DNA from 2 places in the Streptomyces cynarae genome. Region 1 is predicted to be linked to the other one. Evidence: predicted binding sites of a transcription regulator. Region 1 holds the regulator's gene; the other holds the start of a gene.

Region 1 (11,208 bases):
GCCTCGCTCCAGGCCGGTGTCCTCAAGGGTGAGGTCAAGGACGTCCTGCTCCTCGACGTCACCCCGCTGTCCCTCGGCATCGAGACCAAGGGCGGCATCATGACCAAGCTGATCGAGCGCAACACCACGATCCCGACCAAGCGGTCCGAGATCTTCACCACGGCCGAGGACAACCAGCCGTCCGTGCAGATCCAGGTCTACCAGGGCGAGCGCGAGATCGCGGCGTACAACAAGAAGCTCGGCATGTTCGAGCTGACCGGTCTGCCGCCGGCGCCGCGTGGCGTCCCGCAGATCGAGGTGTCCTTCGACATCGACGCCAACGGCATCATGCACGTGACGGCGAAGGACCTCGGCACCGGCAAGGAGCAGAAGATGACCGTCACCGGCGGTTCCTCGCTCCCGAAGGAAGAGGTCGACCGCATGCGCGAGGAGGCCGAGCGCTACGCGGAGGAGGACCACAAGCGCCGCGAGGCCGCCGAGGCCCGTAACCAGGGCGAGCAGCTCGTCTACCAGACCGAGAAGTTCCTCAAGGACAACGAGGACAAGGTCCCGGGCGAGATCAAGACCGAGGTCGAGGCCGCCGTCGCCGAGCTGAAGGAGAAGCTCAAGGGCGAGGACACGGCCGAGATCCGCTCCGCCACCGAGAAGGTCGCGGCCGTCTCGCAGAAGCTCGGCCAGGCCATGTACGCCGACGCCCAGGCCGCGCAGGCCGCCGCCGGCGGTGCCTCGGCCGGTGCCGGTGAGGCCAAGGCCGACGACGACGTGGTGGACGCCGAGATCGTCGACGACGAGCGGAAGGACGGTGCCGCGTGACGGAGGAGACCCCGGGCTTCGAGGAGAAGCCCGACGTCCCCTCCGGCGCCACCCCTGATGACGCCGAGCCGCAGGCCGCCTCCCCCTCTTCGGAGGAGGCGGCGGCCCCGGCGGGGGACGCAAGCGAGAACAACGCCGGTGTGGTGGCCCAGCTGGACCAGGTGCGCAAGGCGCTCGGCGAGCGCACGGCGGACCTCCAGCGCCTCCAGGCCGAGTACCAGAACTACCGCCGCCGCGTCGAGCGCGACCGGATCGCGGTCAAGGAGATCGCCGTCGCGAACCTCCTGAGCGAGCTCCTGCCCGTGCTCGACGACATCGGCCGCGCGCGGGAACACGGCGAACTGGTGGGCGGTTTCAAGTCCGTCGCCGAGTCGCTGGAGACCGTCGCGGCGAAGATGGGTCTGCAGCAGTTCGGCAAGGAGGGCGAGCCCTTCGACCCGACCATCCACGAGGCCCTGATGCACAGCTACGCGCCGGACGTCACCGAGACGACGTGCGTGGCGATTCTGCAGCCCGGGTATCGCTTCGGCGAGCGCACCATCCGCCCCGCGCGGGTGGCCGTCGCCGAGCCGCAGCCGGGAGCGCAGACGGTCAAGGCCGAGGAGACCGGCGAGGCGGGCGACGACAAGGAGAACGGTGGCCCGGACGAGGGCTGACGTACACCACGAACGCGAAGGGAAGGAGGGACGTCGGGGATGAGCACCAAGGACTTCATCGAGAAGGACTACTACAAGGTCCTCGGCGTCCCCAAGGACGCCACCGAGGCCGAGATCAAGAAGGCGTACCGGAAGCTCGCCCGCGAGTTCCACCCGGACGCCAACAAGGGCAACGCCAAGGCGGAGGAACGTTTCAAGGAGATCTCCGAGGCGAACGACGTCCTCGGCGACCCCAAGAAGCGCAAGGAGTACGACGAGGCCCGCGCCCTGTTCGGCAACGGCGGCTTCCGTCCCGGCCCCGGGGCGGGCGGCTCGTTCAACTTCGACCTGGGCGACCTCTTCGGCGGCCAGGGCGGCGCCGGGGGCAGCTTCGGCGGTGGTCTCGGTGACGTCTTCGGGGGCCTGTTCAACCGTGGCGGCGGCGCGGGCACGCGTACGCAGCCCAGGCGCGGCCAGGACATCGAGTCCGAGGTCACGCTGAGCTTCATGGAGGCGGTGGACGGGGCGACCGTGCCGCTGCGCATGTCCTCGCAGTCACCGTGCAAGGCCTGTTCGGGTACCGGCGACAAGAACGGCACGCCGCGCGTGTGCCCGACGTGTGTCGGCACCGGGCAGGTGGCGCGGGGCTCGGGCGGCGGCTTCTCGCTGACCGACCCGTGCCCGGACTGCAAGGGCCGCGGGCTGATCGCGGAGCACCCGTGCGAGGTCTGCAAGGGCAGCGGCCGGGCCAAGTCGTCCCGGACGATGCAGGTGCGCATCCCGGCGGGAGTGTCCGACGGGCAGCGCATCCGGCTGCGCGGCAAGGGCGCGCCCGGCGAGCGGGGCGGCCCGGCCGGTGACCTGTACGTGGTCGTGCATGTCAATCCGCACCCCGTCTTCGGCCGCAAGGGCGACAACCTGACGGTCACCGTCCCGGTGACGTTCGCGGAGGCGGCGCTCGGCGCCGACATCCGGGTGCCCACCCTCGGCGGGCCCCCGGTGACGCTGAAGCTGCCCCCCGGCACGCCGAACGGGCGTACGATGCGCGCCCGTGGGAAGGGCGCGGTCCGCAAGGACGGCACCCGCGGCGACCTGTTGGTCACCGTGGAGGTGAGTGTCCCGAAGGACGTGTCGGGGAAGGCTCGTGACGCGCTGGAGGCGTATCGCGAGGCAACCGCGGACGAGGACCCGCGGGCGGAGCTGTTCCAGGCCGCGAAGGGAGCATGACGAGATGGACGGCCGTCGACGCAACCCGTACGAGCTGACCGAGGACACCCCGGTCTACGTCATCTCGGTGGCGGCCCAGCTCTCCGGACTGCACCCGCAGACGCTGCGCCAGTACGACCGCCTGGGGCTCGTGTCCCCGGACCGCACCGCGGGGCGGGGCCGGCGCTACTCGGCCCGTGACATCGAACTGCTCCGCCAGGTGCAGCAGTTGTCGCAGGACGAGGGCATCAACCTGGCCGGCATCAAGCGCATCATCGAACTGGAGAACCAGGTCGCCGCGCTCCAGTCCCGCATCGCGGAGCTTCAGGACGCGCTCGACGGCGCGGCCGCGGCGATGCGCCAGCGTGAGGCGGCCGTCCACGCGTCCTACCGCAGGGATCTGGTGCCGTATCAGGAGGTCCAGCAGACCAGCGCGCTGGTGGTGTGGCGACCGAAGAAGGCCAAGGACCAGGGCCTGTCCTAGCCAGACCCTGGCGGACGCCGACACACCCACGAGGAAGGGCCCGGAGACCTGCTCCGGGCCCTTCCTCGTCGTTCGGCTCACGGTGTCCTCACCGCGTGGTCCTCATGGGGCGCTCGGCAGGGTGACCGCGTCGTCCGCGTTGGAGAACGCCTCCGTGCCGTCCGCCTCGGTGAAGGAGACCAGGTAGTAGACCGTGGTTCCGGCGGGGGCGGCGGTGTCGATCCAGTAGGACGTCGTCACGGGGGTCTCGGTCAGGCGGACCCAGCTGCCGGTCCTGGGGTCCCAGCGGTAGACGTGGTAGCCGTCCGTCTCGGTGAAGCGCGAGCCGGAGCAGAACGGGTCGACCTGGACGTCGCCCGACGCGAGGGCGATGACGTCCAGGTCGCAGGCAGTGTTCTCGGGGACCGTCGAAGGGCTGAGGTCCCGTTCGGTGACCTCGACCGTGGCGACCGGCGAGGTCCAGTCCTCGCTCTCGAAGGTCGCGGCGTTGTCGTAGACGTCGACGGCGACGACCACGTACCGCTTCTGCTCGCCGTCCGCGGGCGTCCGCAGCAGCGCGTCCGACCTGGTGCCGTCGACGGAGCCGACGAGCTGGGGCGTCGCCCAGCGCGTCGGCTGCTCGTAGACCAAGTACTTGGCCAGGTCCGCCGCCGGGCTCGGGTCCCAGTCGAGCCGGATCCCGTACTCCAGGGGCTCGGCGGTCAGGCCGGTCACGGCCGGCGGGGCGATCTCGTCGCCGGGTCGGGTGACGAGGACCTCGGGGGAGGCGACGGACCAGCGGTCGTAGGAGTCCTTGCGGCGCACCGCGTACGCGTAGGTGACGCCCCGGTCGCCGTCGTAGTCGGTGCAGCTGTGGACCGTGGCGCCGGACTCGTCGGTGGTCGTCGTACGGCTGCGGCAGTCGGCGGTCGTCCACGTCCGGGTGCCGTCCGCGGGGGCCGGCGAACGCAGGACCGTGTAGCCGGTGGTGTCGTCGCCTGAGGGTTCCGTCCAGCTGATGACCGCGCCGTACGACGGTGTGGTGGCCGTGACGTTCTGTGGCGGGGTGATGGTCGGCCGGCCGCTGACGACGGCGGAGAAGGTGTGGTTCCAGGCAGCGTCGTGGGCGAGGACCTTGTAGTCGTACGAGATGCCGTACACCGCCGAGGTGTCCGACCAGCTGGTGCCGGTGGTCTCGGGGTACTCCTTCCACTCGGTGTCGGGGTCCGAGGTCTTCTTGCGGAAGACCTGGAAGGAGACCGCGTCCGCGGGGGCCGTCCAGGACAGGTCGTTGGCGTCCGCGGTGCTCGTGACGGTCAGGACCGGTGCGGCCGGCGCGACGAAGTCCGGAGTGGTGAGCGGCCCCAGGGCGGCGGAGCCGACCGACTCGTTGCCCGCCTTGTCGTAGGCGCGGACCTGGTAGAGGTACGACTGGCCGGTCTGCGGCGGGGTGTTGGAGAAGGTGCGGCCGGTGGTCGTGCCGACCCTGGCCCAGGTGCCGGTGCCCGCCGCCTGCCGGTAGACGCGGTAACCGGCGAGGTCCATCTCCTTGTTCGCGGCCCAGGACAGGACCGCGGTGGTGCTGTTGCCGGTGCCGGTCTGGGACTTCCAGGTCGCGCCGGTCGGGGCGAGGGGCCTGACCTTGTCGACGGTGGCCGAGGTGCGGGGCGTGTAGGAGAACGAGACGTTCGCCGTCCCGGTCCAGTTCACGTAGTCAACCCGCAGGGTGTGCTTGCCGGACAGGATGGTGACGTTGACGGTCTTCCTCTGGGTGGTCGAGACGTTCTTCCAGACGTCCACCTTGCGGGTGCCGTCGAGGTAGACGCGGATGCCGTCCTGGGTGCTGACCGTGAAGGCGAAGGGGCCGCCGGAGCCGAAGTCGCGGGTCAGGGTCCAGCGGACGGAGAAGTTGTCCCTGGGCAGCCCCGAAGCGGGGGCGCCCGTGCCCCAGTTCTCGTTGACCGTGCTGTCGCAGTCGGTCTTCTTCGGGGTGCCCGAGAAGCCGGTGTTCGCGAAGAACTGCCGCTTGAACACCGGTGAGGTGCAGGTGGTCGCGGCGGAGGCGGGGGTGATGACGGTGGTGAGCAGGCCGCCCGCGGTGGCGAGCACGACGGCGGTGGCCGCGGCGGCGGTCGTGCGTCGTCTGGCTTGGTTCATTCGGTCCTCTGATCGGATCGGGACGCGGTGAGGCGTTTGTGATCACGACCCGTGAGGTGAGGGAGAGGTTGTACAGGAACTTTACTTTTCGCTGACTCTTCGGGATCGGGGGCGGAGTGACCCGCCTGGCAGCACGTGATGCGGATCACGTTTTCCGGGATCCGGCCGAAGTGACGGGCGCCGCCGAGAAGTTGACCATGTGTCAGTCGTCGATCGCTCCAGGTGACGGGGTGAGTCGATGTCAGGCCGAGGCGCGGAAGCGGCCCCCACACAACGCTCTCTTGGTTTTCACTTGACTCGCACAGTGATCCTGTTGCCATCTCGTTAACCCGTAGTTCTTGACGCTGCCCACCGTCCCCGCGTTGGCTTTCAGCCACCTGGGTCGCAACGCTGCTCCCTCGCCCGGAAGGCACCTGATGTGAACGTTCGTACCACCCGTAGGACCGCTGTGCGTCGTACCGCCATAGCCCTGGCCGCCTCGGCGTCGGCCGTCTCGCTCGCCGCGTGCGGCGTCATCGACGGAGTCGGCGGCAGCAGCAGCTCCGCCACCCCGAAGAAGGGCAACGACATCACGGTCGGTCTCCTTCTGCCCGAGAAGGAGAACCCGCGGTACGACAAGTTCGACTACCCCATCATCGAGAAGCAGGTCGCCTCCCTCACCGACAACAAGGGCAAGGTCGTCTACGCGAACGCCGACGCCGACGCGGCCACGCAGAACAAGCAGCTCGACCAGATGATCGCCGACAAGGTGGACGTGCTGCTGGTGGACGCGGTCGACGCCAAGGCCATCGCGCCGGGCGTGCAGAAGGCCAAGGACGCCGGCATCCCGGTCATCGCCTACGACCGGCTCGCACAGGGCCCCATCGACGCGTACATCTCCTTCGACAACGAACTGGTCGGCCAGGTGCAGGGCCGCGCCCTCATGGACGCACTCGGCGCCAAGGCCTCGAGCAGCAAGATCGTCATGATGAACGGCTCGCCCACCGACCCGAACGCGGCGCAGTTCAAGGAGGGCGCGCTCAGCGAGCTCCAGGGCAAGGTCAACATCGTCAAGTCCTTCGACACCAAGGACTGGAAGCCGGAGAACGCCAAGGCGAACATGGCCGAGGCGATCCGGGCCGTCGGGCTGAGCAACATCGCCGCGGTCTACTCCGCGAACGATGGCATGGCCGGCGCCGTCATCGACGCGCTGAAGGAGGCGGGCGTCAGCAAGCTCCCGCCGGTGACCGGGCAGGACGCGGCGCTGGACGCGGTGCAGCGGATCGTCTCCGGTGAGCAGTACATGAGCGTGTACAAGTCGTACCCGGACGAGGCGAACAACGCCGCGGAGATGGCCGTGGCCAAGGTCCAGGGCCGCTCGATCGAGTTCGACGCGCTGACCCGTGACCATGTCGACAGCCCGACGGAGAAGAACATCCCGTCGATGCTCGTGCCGGTGGTCGCCCTCACGAGGGACAACATCGAGGACACGGTGATCCAGGACGGCATCTACACCGTCAAGGACATCTGCACCGCGAAGTACAAGGCGGACTGCTCCGCGATCCGCCTGCGCTAGCGCGCCTTCGGGGTACCGGGCGGCCGGCGTGTCGGCCCGGACCCCGGCCGTGCCTTCTGCGACCCGTGCCCCTGAAGGGGCACGGGTCGCGGCCATTGCGGATCGAGGAGTTCCGTGAACGGCCCCGTCAGCTTGGTGCAGCGGAAGTTCCGGAGGTGGGGTGAAACCAGCATGTTCCCGGTCAAGGGCGGGCGTTGTGGCGGGGGAGCCGTGTTGCGGTGGCGGGCGGGTCCGCGCATAGTTGCGCTGCGAAGGCGTGCGGGGCGCGGTGCGGACGGCGCGCGTCCGGGTGCGTGAGGGAGTCGCCGGCGGGCCGCGTCGCGCGGGACGCGGGAGCCAGGAGTCGTAAGCCAGGGGTGGAAGATGGCCGGGCACGGGACGGACGCGCATCCGCACGGCGCTGACCGGCTCTGCGAGGCCGGGACCCGCGTGTACTCCCGGGCCGTGCGTCGCGGCCGGGTGCCCCGTGCCGACGCCGCGAAGGTGCCGTGCCTGCTGGAGCTGGCGCTGCTGCACCCCGACCCCGACGACATGGACTGGCTGGTGCCCACCGCCCCGCAGGAGGTCATGACCCGGCTGCTGCGCGGTGTGCACGAGGAGGTCTCCGCGAGTCGGGCGCGGGTCGGCACGGCGGTGGCCGCCGTCGAGTGGTACGCCGGGCTGGGCGGCCGTGAGCAGGGCTCCCAGGAGGGCGTGGCGATCCGCGTGCTGGACGGGCTGACGCGGATCCGCGCCGCCATGGACGAGGCCACGGAACAGTGCACGACCGAGGTGCTGACCGTGCAGCCGGGCGGTATCCGCCGCGAGGACGAACTGGCCGAGGGCCTGCCGCGGGCGCTGGAGATGCGCCGCCGGGGGGTCCGCATGCGCGACCTGTACACGCATGTCGCCCGGCACGGCCAGGGCCTGCACACCTACATGGAGCTGATGGGCGACGCGGCCGAGGCGCGCACCCTGGACGAGGTGCCCGAGCGGCTGATCGTCTTCGACCGCACCGTCGCCTTCATCCCCGCGAACGCGGACCGCACGATCGCGCTGGAGCTGCGCCATCCGGCCATCATCGAGTACCTGGTGACCGTGTTCGAACGCCTATGGCGTCTGGCGATCCCGCTCACCTCGCCGCTGCCCGAGACGGGCATCGACGGCATCACCCACCGGGAGCGGTCCATCGCGGCGCTGCTCGCCGAGGGCCACCAGGACGCGGTGGTCGCCGAACGGCTGGGCATCAGCGTCCGCACCTGTCGCGCGCACATCGCCCGGCTGTCCGAGACCCTGGGCGCGGCGAGCCGTACGCAGCTCGGGGTGAGGATCGCCCAGGCGGGCCTGGACGGTCCGCCGCACGCGCCCGAGTTGCTGCCCGTCACCGCTCCGGGCGCTCCGGAATCCCCCACCGGGCTGTAGGACCCCCGCGCCTCAGTGCTCCTCCTCCAGGATGCCGGACCGGGCGATGAGGTAGCCGAGTTGGGCGCGGCTGCCGCTGCCCAGGGCCTGGGCCAGCTTGGCGATATGGGCCCGGCAGGTGCGGACGTTCATCCCCAGCCGGCGGGCGATGGCCTCGTCGACGTGACCCTCCACCAGGAGCTTGGCGATGGAGCGCTGGACGCCGGTGATGCCGTCTCGTGCGGGTTCGTAGGGCACTTCCTCGCGCAGGGGGGTGGCGCGGCGCCAGAGGTGCTCGAAGACCTTGATCAGATACTTGACGAGGCCGGGATGACGGAGTTCCAGGGCCACTTGCTGGTCGTCGTGCGCCGGGACGAAGGCGACCGTCTCGTCGCAGATGATGAGCCGCCCTATGAGTTCCTCCAGGGTGCGGATCTCGACCTTGCCGCGTGACATGACGTCCACGTACGCCATGGTTCCCAGGCTGTGGCGCACGGTGTGCTGGTAGAGCGTGCGCATGCTCACGCCGCGCTCCATCAGGGGCCGGTCCCGCTCGAGGGCCTGCCTCAGGATGTGCTCGCTGCGTCCCCCGCCCGGCTGGACCGTCAGGACCTCGTGACGGCATTCGGCCGTGGCGAGGTTGAGCGCCGCGTTGATCCGGTCGGAGCCCTCGAGCACGGTGATGGCATGGGTGGGGGCGGGGGCCAGGGCGCTGAGCGCCATGAACGGCTCGAAGGATTCGGTCAGTTCGATGGACATCCGCCGACGATCGAGGATCTCCCGCTCCAGCGGATGCAGCCGTTGGGCGAGCGCGACGGAGGGCGGAACCGGCCGCAACCAGTTCTCGTCGTCAGGATCCGGGTGCAGCAACGCGAACTCGAGGAGGCAGGGGGCGTCCTTGATCTCCGCCCGGGCGATACGCCCGGTGCTCAACGCGCTTGCATAAAGCTGTGTCCCCTCCTCACAGAGATCGGTTATCGCGTGTGGATGTGTCCCTTTCGGATAGCTATTAGGCAAATCTCCACCCCCCAGGGTCCTGAACATGCAGGAACATGATGCATCGACCCTGTGGCATTGACGTGCCTGAATGAGCCATCGTCTTGGTGGCACGGGGGAAGGAAACTCGTTGAGTGAGGACGAAGCCGACTATGTACAAGAGAATGCTTCGATCGGCGCTTGCCGTTGCCTTCTCTGCGGCCGTGGTCTTCGGTGCCGGGGCGGGGACGGCGCAGGCGGTCGGCGTCGCCAAGCTGGACACCGGCTGGGGTGCCAGTGAGCCGACGGGGATCGTCGCGACGCCGGCGGACACGGGTTGGGGGGCGAGCGCGCCTCTCGCCGCGCCGGAGACGACCTCATGACCACCCCGCCCGACGACCGGTCCTTCCGTCGGGAAATGGCCACCGCCTACCGCTCGGGCTGGCACTTCATCGACCTGGCCACCGCCATCCCCCACAGCGGTGACTCGTTGATGGTGACCGTGTTCGGGGAGCCCGTCGTCGTCACCCGTGACGAGGACGAGGACGTGCGGGCCTACCGGCTGCTGCGGCGGCCCCGGGGTGCGCCGCAGCCCGTTCGGTGTGCCATCCGGTACGGAATGATCTTTGTGAACCTGGACCAGCGTGACCACCGACTGTCCGAGACGGACAGCCCGGAAGTGAGGACCATCTCAGCCACCCCCCGCAGTGCCTGACGCGATTCCCCCGTCGTAACAAATCGCTCAGGTGCTTCCCCCCGCAGCGGCGTCACCGTGACCTGAACACGGTGACGCCGCTGCAGTTTTCGGCGGACATCTCCGGACATCGCCCGGATCCGACGGTGGCCGAAATCAGTCGCTTCGGCGGGCCCGGCGGTCAGCCGCGTCCCAGCGCCCGGGAGAGCGCGATCTCGATCACCACGCGTGAGGGGTTCGGCGCCGACACCCTGCCGTAGCGCTCGGCATAGCGCCGCTCGGCCTCCGCGACCCGCCCGGGGTCGGCCCAGACGTGCGCGCGCCCCTCCAGGGTGGCCCATCGCCGCCCGTCCACCTGGCAGACCGCGACCGGCGCTCCCTCGGGCCCCGCCGCCGTCACATGTCCCACCTTCGCGCTCGCCTTGTTCGTGATCACCCGGGCCAGCCGTGCCTCGGGGTCGTACGTCACTCCGACCGGGACGACGTGCGGGCTGCCGTCCGGGCGCAGGGTCGTCAGCGTGCACAGGTGTCTTTCTTGCCAGAACCTGAGGTACTCGGCATCGGGTGCGCCAGGGTCTTGGGAGTACGTGGCCATGGAACCGGAACCTAGCCGTTCCCTCTCCCGCGCGCGGCCTTGAGTGGAATAGACTCAACTTTGTGTACGTTGACGTAGTCACATTGGAAGGCAACAGCTGAGCGCGGCTGACCCGCAGGAGGAGAACGGACACGTGGACGCCGAGCTGACCAACAGGAGCCGGGACGCGATCAACGCGGCCACCCAACGGGCCGTGTCGGAGGGCCACCCGGACCTCACCCCCGCCCACCTGCTCCTCGCGCTGCTCGAGGGGCAGGACAACGAGAACATCATCGACCTGCTCGTCGCCGTGGACGCCGACCAGGCCTCCGTGCGCTCCGGTGCCGAGCGCCTGCTCGCCGGACTGCCCCGCGTGGCCGGGTCGACCGTCGCGCCGCCCCAGCCCAGCCGCGACATGCTCGCCGTGATCGCGGACGCGGACAAGCGCGCCAAGGACCTCGGCGACGACTACCTGTCCACCGAGCACCTGCTCATCGGCATCGCCGCGAAGGGCGGCGCCGCCGGAGACGTCCTGTCCCGGCAGGGAGCTGACGCCAAGAAGCTGCTGGACGCGTTCCAGAAGACCAGGGGAGGACGCCGGGTGACGACCCCCGACCCGGAGGGCCAGTACAAGGCCCTCGAGAAGTTCGGCACCGACTTCACCGCCGCCGCACGCGACGGCAAGCTGGACCCGGTCATCGGCCGGGACCAGGAGATCCGCCGCGTGGTGCAGGTGCTGTCCCGCCGTACGAAGAA
Region 2 (11,208 bases), 1.1 Mb from region 1:
CACCGACTGGCCGGGCATCAGGCGCGGCACCGAGTGGACCGTGCCGAGGCCGCCGGGGTTGGTGAGGGAGACGGTGACGCCGGTGAAGTCGTCCATCGTCAGCTTGCCGTCGCGGGCGCGGCGGACGATGTCCTCGTAGGCCTGCCAGAACTCGAAGAAGTTCAGCGTCTCGGCCTTCTTGATCGCCGCGACGACGAGCTGGCGGTCGCCGTTGGGCTTGACCAGGTCGATGGCGAGGCCCAGGTTGACGTGGTCCGGCTTGACGAGGGTGGGCTTGCCGTCCTTCTGCGCGAACGACCAGTTCATCGACGGCATCGCCTTGATGGCCTGGACCATCGCGTAGCCGATGAGGTGCGTGAAGGAGATCTTCCCGCCGCGGGCGCGCTTGAGGTGGTTGTTGATGACGATGCGGTTGTCGAAGAGCAGCTTCACCGGGACCGCGCGCACGGACGTGGCCGTGGGGATCTCCAGGGAGGCGTTCATGTTCTTCGCGACGGCGGCGGCGGGGCCGCGCAGCGTCACCAGTTCGGGGCCGGCGGGGGCCTCGGACACGGGCTCGTCCTTCTTGGGCTGGGCGGGGGCCGCGGCGGGCTTCGCGGCGGCGGGTGCGGCGGGCTTGGCCGGAGCCGGTGCGGCGGCCGCCGGGGCGGGCTTCGCCGGGGTCGGGGCCGGTGCGGCGGCGGGCTGCGGAGCGGCGGCGGCCGGGGCCTGCGGTGCGGCGGGGGCCGCGGGCGCTGCCGCCTGCGGGGCCTGCGCTGCCTGGGGCGCCGTGGTGGTCTCCGCGGCCCCCGCGGCCGCGGTACCCGCCGGAGCCGAGGCGGCAGCGGCGGCGGCCCCGGGCTTGTAGTCGGCGAAGAAGTCCCACCAGGCACGGTCTACCGAATTCGGGTCCTGGAGGTACTGCTGATAGATCTCGTCGACGAGCCACTCGTTGGGACCGAACGCAGCAGCGGGATTCCTCCCGGCTTGGTCGTCGGTCGAGACGCTCGGGTTACTCGGGGACTGTGGCGACACGGCGGCAACCGCCCTCTTCCGCTTCACAAGGTGATTGGACAGCGGGAATAAAGGCTACGCCTCCAAGACCGTGAAGGTCAGGTCGGGCCGGTTCATCGTCGCGTAAGTCACATCAGAAAGTGCGTTTCAGGGGTTGAAATGGCGGGAAACAAGCGTGGTTCCGGTTGTGGACGGGTGCGACGACCCGGGCCCGGCGCGGGGAGTACGCGGGCCTCTGCCTGATCACACGTATCCGGCTGCGCGGACAGACGTGGATCTTGTTGCTCCGCTTCGAACTTTACGTCAACTTGGCAGAGATGGCTCTCCTGGAAGGGTGACCTGGATCCGGCAGCCGCGCGGGGATTCGGCCACACCGATCCGGCCACCGTGCAGATCCACCGCCCAGCGGGCGATCGCCAGGCCGAGGCCCGTGCCGCCGTCGCTGCCGGGCCCGTGCGGCCGGTTCACGGCGCCGCGGTTGAATCGCTCGAAGACCCGGTGCCACTCCGACTGGGGGATGCCGGGACCCTCGTCCAGCACCTCCAGCTCCAGGGAGTCCGGGGCGGGTCCGCGCCGGGCCTTCACCGTGACGCGGCCGTGCGGCGGGCTGTGCTTGACCGCGTTGTCGATCAGGTTGGCGACGACCTGGTGGATCCGCTCCGGGTCCGCGTGCGCGGTCAGCTCCGGCGGGGAGACGTCGAGGTGCAGATGGACGTCCGTACGGGTGTGGGTGCCGGAGCCCGAGGCGATGCCCGCGCGCGCGGAGGACACCATCTGGGCCTCCTTGAGGACGCCCGAGAGGTACGGCCACACCTCGAAGCGACGTTTCTTCAGCGGAACGACGCCGTTGTCCAGGCGGGAGAGGTCCAGCAGCGTCTCCACCAGGCGGCCGAGGCGCTCGGTCTGCTTCAGCGCCGTGCGCATGGTCTCCGGGTCGGCCTCGGTGACCCCGTCGACGATGTTCTCCAGCACCGCGCGCAGGCCCGCGATGGGGGTGCGCAGCTCGTGCGAGACGTTCGCCACCAGCTCCTTGCGCTGGCTGTCCTGGGCCTCCAGCTCGTCGGCCATCAGGTTGATCGTCTGGGCCAGGTCGCCCAGCTCGTCCCGGCGGTTGTCACGCACGCGACGGCTGTAGTCGCCGTGCGAGATGGACCGGGCCACCGCGTTCATCTCGTCCAGCGGGGCGGTGAGCGAGTGCGCCACGAACTGCGTGATCAGCAGGGTGGCGATCATCGAGAACACCGTGATGAACCGCAGCTCGGTGGCGGTGCGCACCGCGATCATCAGCAGGCCCGTGGTGATGAACACCGAGATGACGACCAGCGCGCCCAGCTTGGTCTTGATCGAGAACGGACGTACGCCGCCCCAGGGCTGCCCGGGGCTCCTCCGCGCGGCCGACCGCCCGTCGCTCATGGCGTCGGGGTCTCCAGGGCGTAGCCCACGCCGTGCACCGTCCGGATGCGCTCCGCTCCGATCTTCCGCCGCAGCGCCTTGATGTGGCTGTCGACGGTGCGGGTGCCGGAGGCGTCCGCCCAGTCCCACACCTCGGCGAGCAGCTGCTCACGGGAGAGCACGGCGCGCGGCGTGTTGGCCAGGCACACCAGGAGATCGAACTCGGTGGGCGTCAGGTGGACGTCCTCGCTGCGCACCCGCACCCGGCGCTGCGCATGGTCGATCTCCAGTTCGCCGAGGCGCAGTATGCCGGTGCGCGGGGTCGCGGCGGCCAGCGCGGCCCGCTCCACCCGCCGCAGCAGCACGTGCACGCGCGCCGCCAGCTCCCGCATCGAGAACGGCTTGGTCATGTAGTCGTCGGCGCCGACACCGAGCCCGACCAGCATGTCGGTCTCGTCGTCGCGCGCGGTGAGCATCAGCACCGGCACCGGGCGCTGGGCCTGCACGCGCCGGCAGACCTCCAGGCCGTCGAAGCCCGGCAGCATGATGTCGAGGATCAGCAGGTCGGGCTGCCAGGCCTCCGCCGTGTCGACCGCCGCCGGACCGTCACCTGCCGTTTGCACGAGGAATCCCTCCGCGCGCAGACGGGTGGCGATGGCGTCGACGATCGTCTGGTCGTCCTCGACCACCAGGACGCGCCGCTGAGCGCCCGGGGTCGCCGTCGTGCCGTTGTGGGAGGTATGTGTCTGCTCCATCGCCCGCCCCTGGGGTTGCTTTCCGGAATCCGTGGGGTGATCCCATGACTGCGTTTGACGCTTGAATGATCGGCGTCAGGGAAGCAGCGTACGGGGAGTTACCGCCGGTCGGCTATCCAGGTCCGATCGCGAGGTGCACGACGTCGGGAACGCCCCGGGCAACGGGCACCTCTTCGGTACGCACCTGCCGGAACCCGGCATTCCTAAGGGTTCCTTCAAATTCCGGAGAGGGCTCGGCCGACCACACCGCGAGCACACCGCCGGGTTTCAACACCCTTGCGCAGCTTGTGAGTCCGGACGTCGAGTAGAGGCTGCCGTTGTCGTCCGTGACGGTCCACGCGGGGCCGTTGTCGATGTCCAGGCAGAGGGCGTCGTACGTGTCCGATGTCTCATTGACGTGGGCGACGAGGTCGGCCTCCACGATGCGGGTGCGCGGATCGGCGAGCGCGTCGGCGGACAGCGCGGACAGGGGCCCGTCGAGGTGCCAGTCGATGACGGCCCGTTCGCGTTCGACGACGGTGATGCGACCCCAGCGGGGGTCGGCTGCGGCGTGCGCGAGCGAGAAACCGACGCCGAGTCCGCCGATCAGCACGCTCGGGTCCGGGCGGCCGTCCAGGGCGTCGGACGCTGCCTGCACCAGCAGCCGTTCCGAGCGCCCGTCGGAGGTGTCCATCAGGAAGCAGCCGTTGGAGATGATCTGCAGCAGCTCGCCGTGGCGCCGCAACACGACCTCGCCGTGCGGTCCCTCACGACGGTCCAGGACCACCGGGGTCTCGTCGGTGTCGTACGGATGAGGCATGGACCACATTCTGGTGACCGGCGGGGCGGGGGACGACGGATTTTCTCCGGCGGTCGAACGGCCTTTCCCGCAGTGGTCGAACGGACCACCGATGCCGCCGACGCCCGTCCGCGGTCACCCCGGACGCCGGAAACAGCTGGGAAGTTGCTATGAATCGCGTCTCGGGTGGCGTCGGTCATAGACAGCGACCGGCGCGGCGCGAAGGGTGGAGCGCGACGGAAGGAGCGCCGCACCTTGGAACGTACGGTCTCGGCGGCTGACGCCACGCTCACGCCCCCCGAGACGGGCGCGCCGCTTCTGGACGGCATGCCGCGTCAGCGCACGGCGCCGCCGCCGTCGCGCCCCGGCTGCGCTCCCGGTGCCGTGGACGGCACCGCGCCTGGCATCGCTGCTGCCGAGCCCCACGCGGGCGCCGTTCACTTTCGGCTACGCCGCCGTGTTGCTGGTGACCTCACTGTTCGCCCAGTTCGCCGACCCGTCGCTGGTGATCGCCCTGTATCAGGGATCCAGCACGGACGTCGCGCATCTGATGCGCAGTCCGGCGGTGGTGCTGCTGACCAGCGCGCTGTGGATCGCGGGCGGGATGATGTCGTACTACACGCTCGTCTTCCTGGTCGTGCTGACGGCGCTGGAGCGGCGGATAGGCGGTGCCCGCACGGCCGTCGTCTTCCTGCTCGGGCATGTTCTCGCGACGCTGGGCACCGAGGTCCCGGTCGGCCTCGCGGTCCTGGCGGGCCATCTGCCGGACAGTTCGCTGCACCGCCTCGACTACGGCATCAGTTTCGGCGTGGCGGCGAGCGTGGGCGCGCTGACGGGATTGCTGCGGCCGTGGCTGCGCTGGACCGTGCTGATCGTGTTCGCCGCGCTACTCCTCCAGGACCTGGCCGAGTTCACGGATCCGCTGAGCGACTGGGGCCATCTGATGGCGCTGGCGGTCGGCATCGCGACCTGGCCGCTGGTACGGCGCTGGGCCCGGACCGGAGCCGAGGTCACCCCGGCGCCGGCTCGGTGACTCCGGCCTCCGCCCCGCGGTTCCGCTGCCGGAAGCCACCCACGCAGCACGGTCGGAGGTGCCGCCCGCGAAAGCCGCCCGGCCGCTCGCGGTGATGCGTCCCGCCCTCTGCGGGATCTGCCCCCGAGTCGCTCCGCCGCTGGTCACGGTACTCGCACCGACTGATCGCCGAGAGCGAACAAGGGTCGGGGAACAATCGAATCCTCTCGTGCATTGAGTCTGCACAGCTCAACTTGACTGCCGAAGGGGAGATCATGGCTTCGACGTCCACACCGCTCACCCTGCCTGTGCTGCCGCTCGACGGCGAGGTTGTGCTGCCCGGCATGGTGGTCCCGCTGGACCTGAGCGACTCCGAGGTGCGCGCGGCGGTGGAGGCCGCCCAGGCGGCCGCCCGTTCCGAGCCCGGAAAGCCCAGGGTCCTGCTCGTTCCACGCATCGACGGCACCTACGCCGCCACCGGTGTCCTCGGCAGCGTCGAGCAGGTCGGCCGGCTCGCGGACGGCGACCCGGGCGCCCTCATCCGCGGCCTGGGACGGGTGAAGATCGGTGCGGGCACCACCGGGCCCGGCGCGGCGCTCTGGGTCGAGGGAACACGCATCGACGAGACGGTTCCCGACCCGCTGCCCGGCCACGTCGCCGAACTCGTCAAGGAGTACAAGGCCCTCGCCGCCAGCTGGCTGAAGAAGCGCGGCGCCTGGCAGGTCGTCGACCGCGTCCAGGCCATCGACGACGTATCCGCGCTCGCCGACAACTCGGGCTACTCGCCCTTCCTCACCACCGAGCAGAAGGTGGAACTCCTGGAGACCACCGACCCGGTGGCCCGGCTGAAGCTCGCCACCCAGCAGCTCCGCGACCACCTCGCCGAGCAGGAGGTCGCCGAGTCCATCGCCAAGGACGTCCAGGAGGGCGTCGACAAGCAGCAGCGCGAGTTCCTGCTGCGCCGCCAGCTGGAAGCCGTCCGCAAGGAGCTGCGCGAGCTGGGCGGCGACACCCAGGGGGGTGAGGAGTCCGACGACTACCGCGCCCGCGTGGAGGCCGCCGACCTGCCCGAGAAGGTCCGTGAGGCCGCCCTCAAGGAGGTCGACAAGCTCGAGCGCACCAGCGACCAGTCCCCCGAGGGCTCCTGGATCCGCACCTGGCTCGACACCGTGCTCGAGATGCCCTGGAACGAGCGCACCGAGGACGCGTACGACATCCGCGGCGCCAGGGCCGTCCTGGACGCCGAGCACGCGGGGCTGGAGGACGTGAAGGAGCGCATCACCGAGTACCTCGCGGTGCGCAAGCGGCGCGCCGACCGGGGCCTCGGCGTCGTGGGCGGCCGCCGCGGCGGCGCCGTGCTGGCGCTCGTCGGCCCGCCCGGCGTCGGCAAGACCAGCCTCGGCGAGTCCGTCGCGCACGCCATGGGCCGCAAGTTCGTCCGCGTCGCCCTCGGCGGCGTCCGCGACGAGGCCGAGGTCCGCGGCCACCGCCGTACGTACGTCGGCGCCCTGCCCGGCCGTATCGTGCGCGCCATCAAGGAGGCCGGTTCCATGAACCCGGTCGTCCTGCTGGACGAGATCGACAAGGTCGGCTCCGACTTCCGCGGCGACCCGGCCGCGGCCTTGCTCGAGGTACTGGACCCGGCGCAGAACCACACCTTCCGCGACCACTACCTGGAGGTCGAACTCGACCTGTCGGACGTGGTGTTCCTCGCCACGGCGAACGTCCTGGAGGCCATCCCGGAGGCGCTCGCCGACCGCATGGACATCGTCCGCCTGGACGGCTACACCGAGGACGAGAAGGTCGTCATCGCCCGTGACCACCTGCTCCCGCGCCAGCTGGAGCGGGCCGGCCTGAACAAGGACGAGGTCACGATCGACGAGGCCGCGCTGCGCAAGCTCGCCGGCGAGTACACCCGCGAGGCGGGCGTGCGCACCCTGGAGCGGTCCATCGCGCGGCTGCTGCGCAAGGTCACGGCACAGCACGAACTCGGCGAGCGGGAGCTGCCGTTCACCGTCCGGGACGAGGACCTGCGCGGGCTGCTGGGGCGCCCGCACCACGTGCCCGAGTCCGCTCAGGACCCGGCCGAGCGGCGCACCGCGGTCCCCGGTGTGGCGACCGGCCTCGCGGTCACCGGCGCGGGCGGGGACGTCCTCTACGTCGAGGCGTCGCTGGCCGACCCGGAGACGGGCGCGGCGGGCCTGACCCTGACCGGTCAGCTCGGCGACGTGATGAAGGAGTCCGCGCAGATCGCGCTGAGCTTCCTGCGCTCCCACGGCGCCGAACTGGAACTGCCCGTCGGCGACCTGAAGGACCGGGGCGTGCACATCCACTTCCCGGCGGGCGCGGTCCCCAAGGACGGCCCGAGCGCGGGCATCACGATGACGACCGCGCTGGCCTCGCTGCTGTCGGGCCGGTTGGTCCGTACGGACGTGGCGATGACCGGTGAGGTCTCGCTGACCGGCCGGGTCCTGCCGATCGGCGGGGTGAAGCAGAAGCTGCTCGCCGCGCACCGGGCGGGGGTCACCACGGTGATCATCCCCAAGCGCAACGAGCCCGACCTGGACGACGTCCCGGCGGAGGTGCTGGACAAGCTCGACGTCCACGCCGTCACGGACGTCCGCCAGGTCCTGGAGCTGGCGCTCGCGCCCGCCACAAGCGACGCGACGCCGGAGGTTCCGGTGGCGGCGTGACGGACGCCGCCGGATGAGGGAAGGCCCGGGTTTCGTGAGGGAGGCCCGGGCCTTCGCCATGGACCGGTGCTGCCGTTGGTCTACGCCTGCGAAATACTGACGGAGCTGCGGCGACGGCGACCTTCGGCGGAGACTTTCGAGGAACGGGATACCGGATCAGGTGACTGACGTGCACGAGGACGGAAACGGCGAGCGGCGTCCGGTGGACCCCGGCGCGTCGGCGGAGGGCGCGGACCGGTCCGGTGGCGCGAACCAGGAGTTCCTGGCGCTCGAGCGCGAGCTGACCGTGTTCCTGCGGCGCGCCCGCGCCAACGCCGGACAGATGGCCCGGGAGGTCCACCCGGACCTGGAGTCCGCCGCGTACGGGCTCCTCGTACGGCTGGACGAGAGCGGCCGCCAGCGCGCCACGGAACTCGCCGCCTACATCGGTGTCGGCAAGGCCACGATGTCCCGCCAGCTGCGCGCCCTGGAGGAGCTGGGTCTGGTCGCCCGGGAGCCCGACCCGGCCGACGGCCGTGCCTGGCTCGTGCATCTCACGGAGGAGGGCCACCGGCGTGTCGGCCACGTCCGCGAGGCCCGCCGCGCCCGCTATGTGCGCCAGCTCGCCCACTGGGACCCGCGCGAGGTGGCTGAACTGGCTCGGCTCCTGCACCAGTTGAACCTGGGCATGGACAAGCAGTAGCCGTACGGTGGCAGGAGCCCGACCAGGGCGACGGCCCTACGGGGCGGGAACTCGCCATGGCGGGAGCCCTACGGCTCCACGTACACCACCGTCGCGTCGTCGTGCGTCTTGCTGCGGCCGAGGTACGCCCGTTCCGCACGGTCGGCGCTCTCCAGTGCCCGTACGCGCTCCACCAGCGCCGCCGCTCCCTCCTTGCGGACGACTGCGAACAGATCCGTCCAGTCGCCCTGGCGGAACTTCTCCGTCCAGCGCGTCGCCCCGTCCGTCAGGCCCACCAGGGCGCGCACCCGCCCGCGCGGCAGTTCCCCGGTGACCGCTCGGGCCGCGACCGAGGGGTCCGCGGCCGCCGTGAAGAAGCCGCCCTCCTTGTTGCGGACCCTCGCGTCCACCAGCGCGTCCGTGGCCAGCGCCGCGCGCGGGAGGCGGGCGAGGCGGTCGTCCAGGAGGACGGTGACCGTGCCGTCGGGGGCCTCGACGAGGAGCGCCGAGTCCGACAGCACGAGGTACTCCACCGCTGCCTCGGACCAGCGGGCGAGGACCACGGTCGCCTGGGGCGTCCGCGGGTGAGAAAGGTCACAAGTGGAGCCATGGGTGTCGGCGGTGCGGAGAACGGCCTCCGCGAGGATCTCCGACAGTGTCAGATCCCGGTGGGAAACGGACAGTTCGGTCAGCAGGCCGCCCAGGCGCGCGCAGAACCAGGAGACGGAATGCAGACAGCCGTCGTCGCCGGCCGGCGGGGTCACCCCGTCCAGGACGACCAGCGCCCCGCCCTGTCCTGAAGCCGGAAGCGCGAGCGCGGCGAAGTCCTCGTTCGGGTGAGTCGCATCGCCGGGTTCGGACGTCAGCTCAATACGCATCCAGCCAGTCTGCACGAGGCCTTCACAAGGTCCACGAAAGGCCGTCAACGGTCGCCGAATCGATGCGAGCGCGCAGGTCAGCCGCCTGGTTTGGTACGGAATAATCGCTTCCGGTGGAGCGTGGTGGCGAATATTGCCAAAGTGCGCCGCCGACGTCCAACCGGCCCACCGCGCAAGGCCTCCGCACGCGCCAGAGGAACTTGCCCGCCAACTCCCCACCGATGTTCACTCCTTCGGGTGGCGGGTCAGGCGAAGCGAGACCTCTGCCCACCGGCACTGGGAGGGTCGGAAGCCGTCGTACCGGGTCGGCATTCCCGTTGACGGAACGTCACCCCGGGCCCATGGGTACACGAGTGAGGAAGTGCGAGCACCGGTGCAGAAGACGCGGCCTCGGAGCACAGGCAAGCAGACGGCCCCCGCGCAGGGGGCCTCGTCCGAGTCCGCGGGCCACGGCCGCGCCGCCCATGTGCGCAACCGGCTGATCGTCGCCGTCGCCGTGGTCGCCGCCGCCATCGCCGGGGCCGGGGCGCCGAGCGTCGTCGCCGCCTCCGGGCAGTTGCACGACTCCCAGAACCTGGTCACGCTCGCCGAGCAGACCCAGGACGCGCTCGTCCTCGCCCACTCGCTGGCCGACGAACGGGACGAGGTCACCTCGTACGTGGCCGCCGGGCGCCCCGGGTCGAAGGCGCCCGCAGAGCAGCAGCAGGCCCGTGTCGACCGGGAGATCGAGGACCTGCGCGCCAACCCGGACCTCTCCGTCGGCCTGCGCAGGGACCTCGACGACGTGGCCGCGGTGCGGCGAGCAGCGCTCACCGGGAAGAGCACCGCTCTCCAGGCGCATCAGGCGTACTCCGCCGCCATCACCGAGCTGCACGCGCTCGCCGAGCAGCTGGCCGATCGGATGCCGCCGCGCGCCGGCTCCGGCGCCCACTCCCTCGCCGAGCTCGACACCGCCGTGCAGCAGGCCGCCGCCGCCCGCGGGCTGCTCCTCGCGGCCCTGAACATCCCGAGCACCACCCGGACCGTCATCAGCCCGGTCACCGGACTGCCGACCACCGTCAACACCTCCTCGGCCGCCGACACCAAGCAGCGCGACGCGCTCACCGCCGCCGCCCAGCAGGCCGCCGTCCGCTCCGACGCGGCGATCGCCGGCTTCCGCGACACCGCGCCCGCCGCGGCCAAGTCCTCCTACGACTCCACGGTGACCGGCCCCGAGGTCTCCTCCGCCGAGAAGTACCTCGCCTCCCTCACCGACCAGCCCACCCTCTCCGACAGCGACCTCGGCCTGAGCACCAAGAAGGTCGACGCCGCCCTCTCCGCCCGCGTCGACCTCATGCGCGGCGTCGAGTCCTCCCTCTACGAGGCCCGCAGCAAGGACCTCGCCCGGCTGCGCGACGACGACGTCACGGCGCTGGAGATCCGCATCGCCGTCCTCGGCGCCATCCTGCTGGCAGCCGTCGGCATCGCCATGGCCATGGCCCGCAGTCTCACCCGCCCGCTCGCCGTGCTCCGCCTGGGCACCGCGCGCGTGGCCGCCGACCCGGCCGGCGAGGAGCCGGTGAAGTTCACGGGCCGCAACGACGAGTTCGCGCAGGTCGTCCGCTCCGTCAACGCCCTGCACGCGCACGCGGTCGCCCTCCAGGAGCGCCTTTCGACCCTGGAGGCCGACCGCAGGCACCTCGTCGGCCAGCGGCAGACCATGGCCGACGAGCGCGAGAGGCTGCGCGCCGAACTCGCCCAGGCCGCTGCCCACCTGCAGCAGGTTCGCCACAGCATCCACTCCACCTTCGTCAACCTCGCCCTGCGCACCCTCGGCCTGGTCGAGCGCCAGCTGACCGTCATCGAGGGCCTGGAGGAGCGGGAGCAGGACCCGGAGCGGCTGTCCACGCTGTTCAAGCTCGACCACTTCGCCACGGTCATGCGCCGCCACAGCGAGAACCTCCTCGTCCTGGCCGGCGCCGAGCACGTCCAGCAGCACGCCGGACCGGTGCCGCTCGTCGACGTGGTGCGCGCCGCGGTCAGCGAGATCGAGCGCTACGAGCGCGT

What was found. The regulator HspR, encoded in region 1, represses chaperone genes until heat shock. The targets are predictions, from matches to a motif close to TTGAGNNNNNNNNNCTCAA.
Region 2: a site for HspR is predicted at 5,165-5,183, ahead of lon (endopeptidase La). Genes of this name have one in related genera too.

The regions. Positions count from the first base shown of each region.
Region 1 covers NZ_CP106793.1:4,737,597-4,748,804, forward strand. The annotation lists gene dnaK (molecular chaperone DnaK) at 1-813, shown strand, start outside; gene grpE (nucleotide exchange factor GrpE) at 810-1,469, shown strand; gene dnaJ (molecular chaperone DnaJ) at 1,509-2,675, shown strand; gene N8I84_RS21735 (heat shock protein transcriptional repressor HspR) at 2,680-3,138, shown strand; gene N8I84_RS21740 (PA14 domain-containing protein) at 3,241-5,274, opposite strand; gene N8I84_RS21745 (sugar ABC transporter substrate-binding protein) at 5,693-6,829, shown strand; gene N8I84_RS21750 (helix-turn-helix transcriptional regulator) at 7,193-8,230, shown strand; gene N8I84_RS21755 (helix-turn-helix transcriptional regulator) at 8,243-9,253, opposite strand; gene N8I84_RS21760 (hypothetical protein) at 9,409-9,567, shown strand; gene N8I84_RS21765 (Rieske (2Fe-2S) protein) at 9,564-9,899, shown strand; gene N8I84_RS21770 (pyridoxamine 5'-phosphate oxidase family protein) at 10,060-10,473, opposite strand; gene clpB (ATP-dependent chaperone ClpB) at 10,607-11,208, shown strand, end outside.
Region 2 covers NZ_CP106793.1:5,807,609-5,818,816, forward strand. The annotation lists gene N8I84_RS26620 (multifunctional oxoglutarate decarboxylase/oxoglutarate dehydrogenase thiamine pyrophosphate-binding subunit/dihydrolipoyllysine-residue succinyltransferase subunit) at 1-1,014, opposite strand, end outside; gene N8I84_RS26625 (HAMP domain-containing sensor histidine kinase) at 1,297-2,406, opposite strand; gene N8I84_RS26630 (response regulator transcription factor) at 2,403-3,140, opposite strand; gene N8I84_RS26635 (spermine/spermidine synthase domain-containing protein) at 3,253-3,939, opposite strand; gene N8I84_RS26640 (rhomboid-like protein) at 4,298-4,951, shown strand; gene lon (endopeptidase La) at 5,206-7,623, shown strand; gene N8I84_RS26650 (MarR family winged helix-turn-helix transcriptional regulator) at 7,793-8,305, shown strand; gene N8I84_RS26655 (protein phosphatase 2C domain-containing protein) at 8,374-9,162, opposite strand; gene N8I84_RS26660 (sensor histidine kinase) at 9,536-11,208, shown strand, end outside.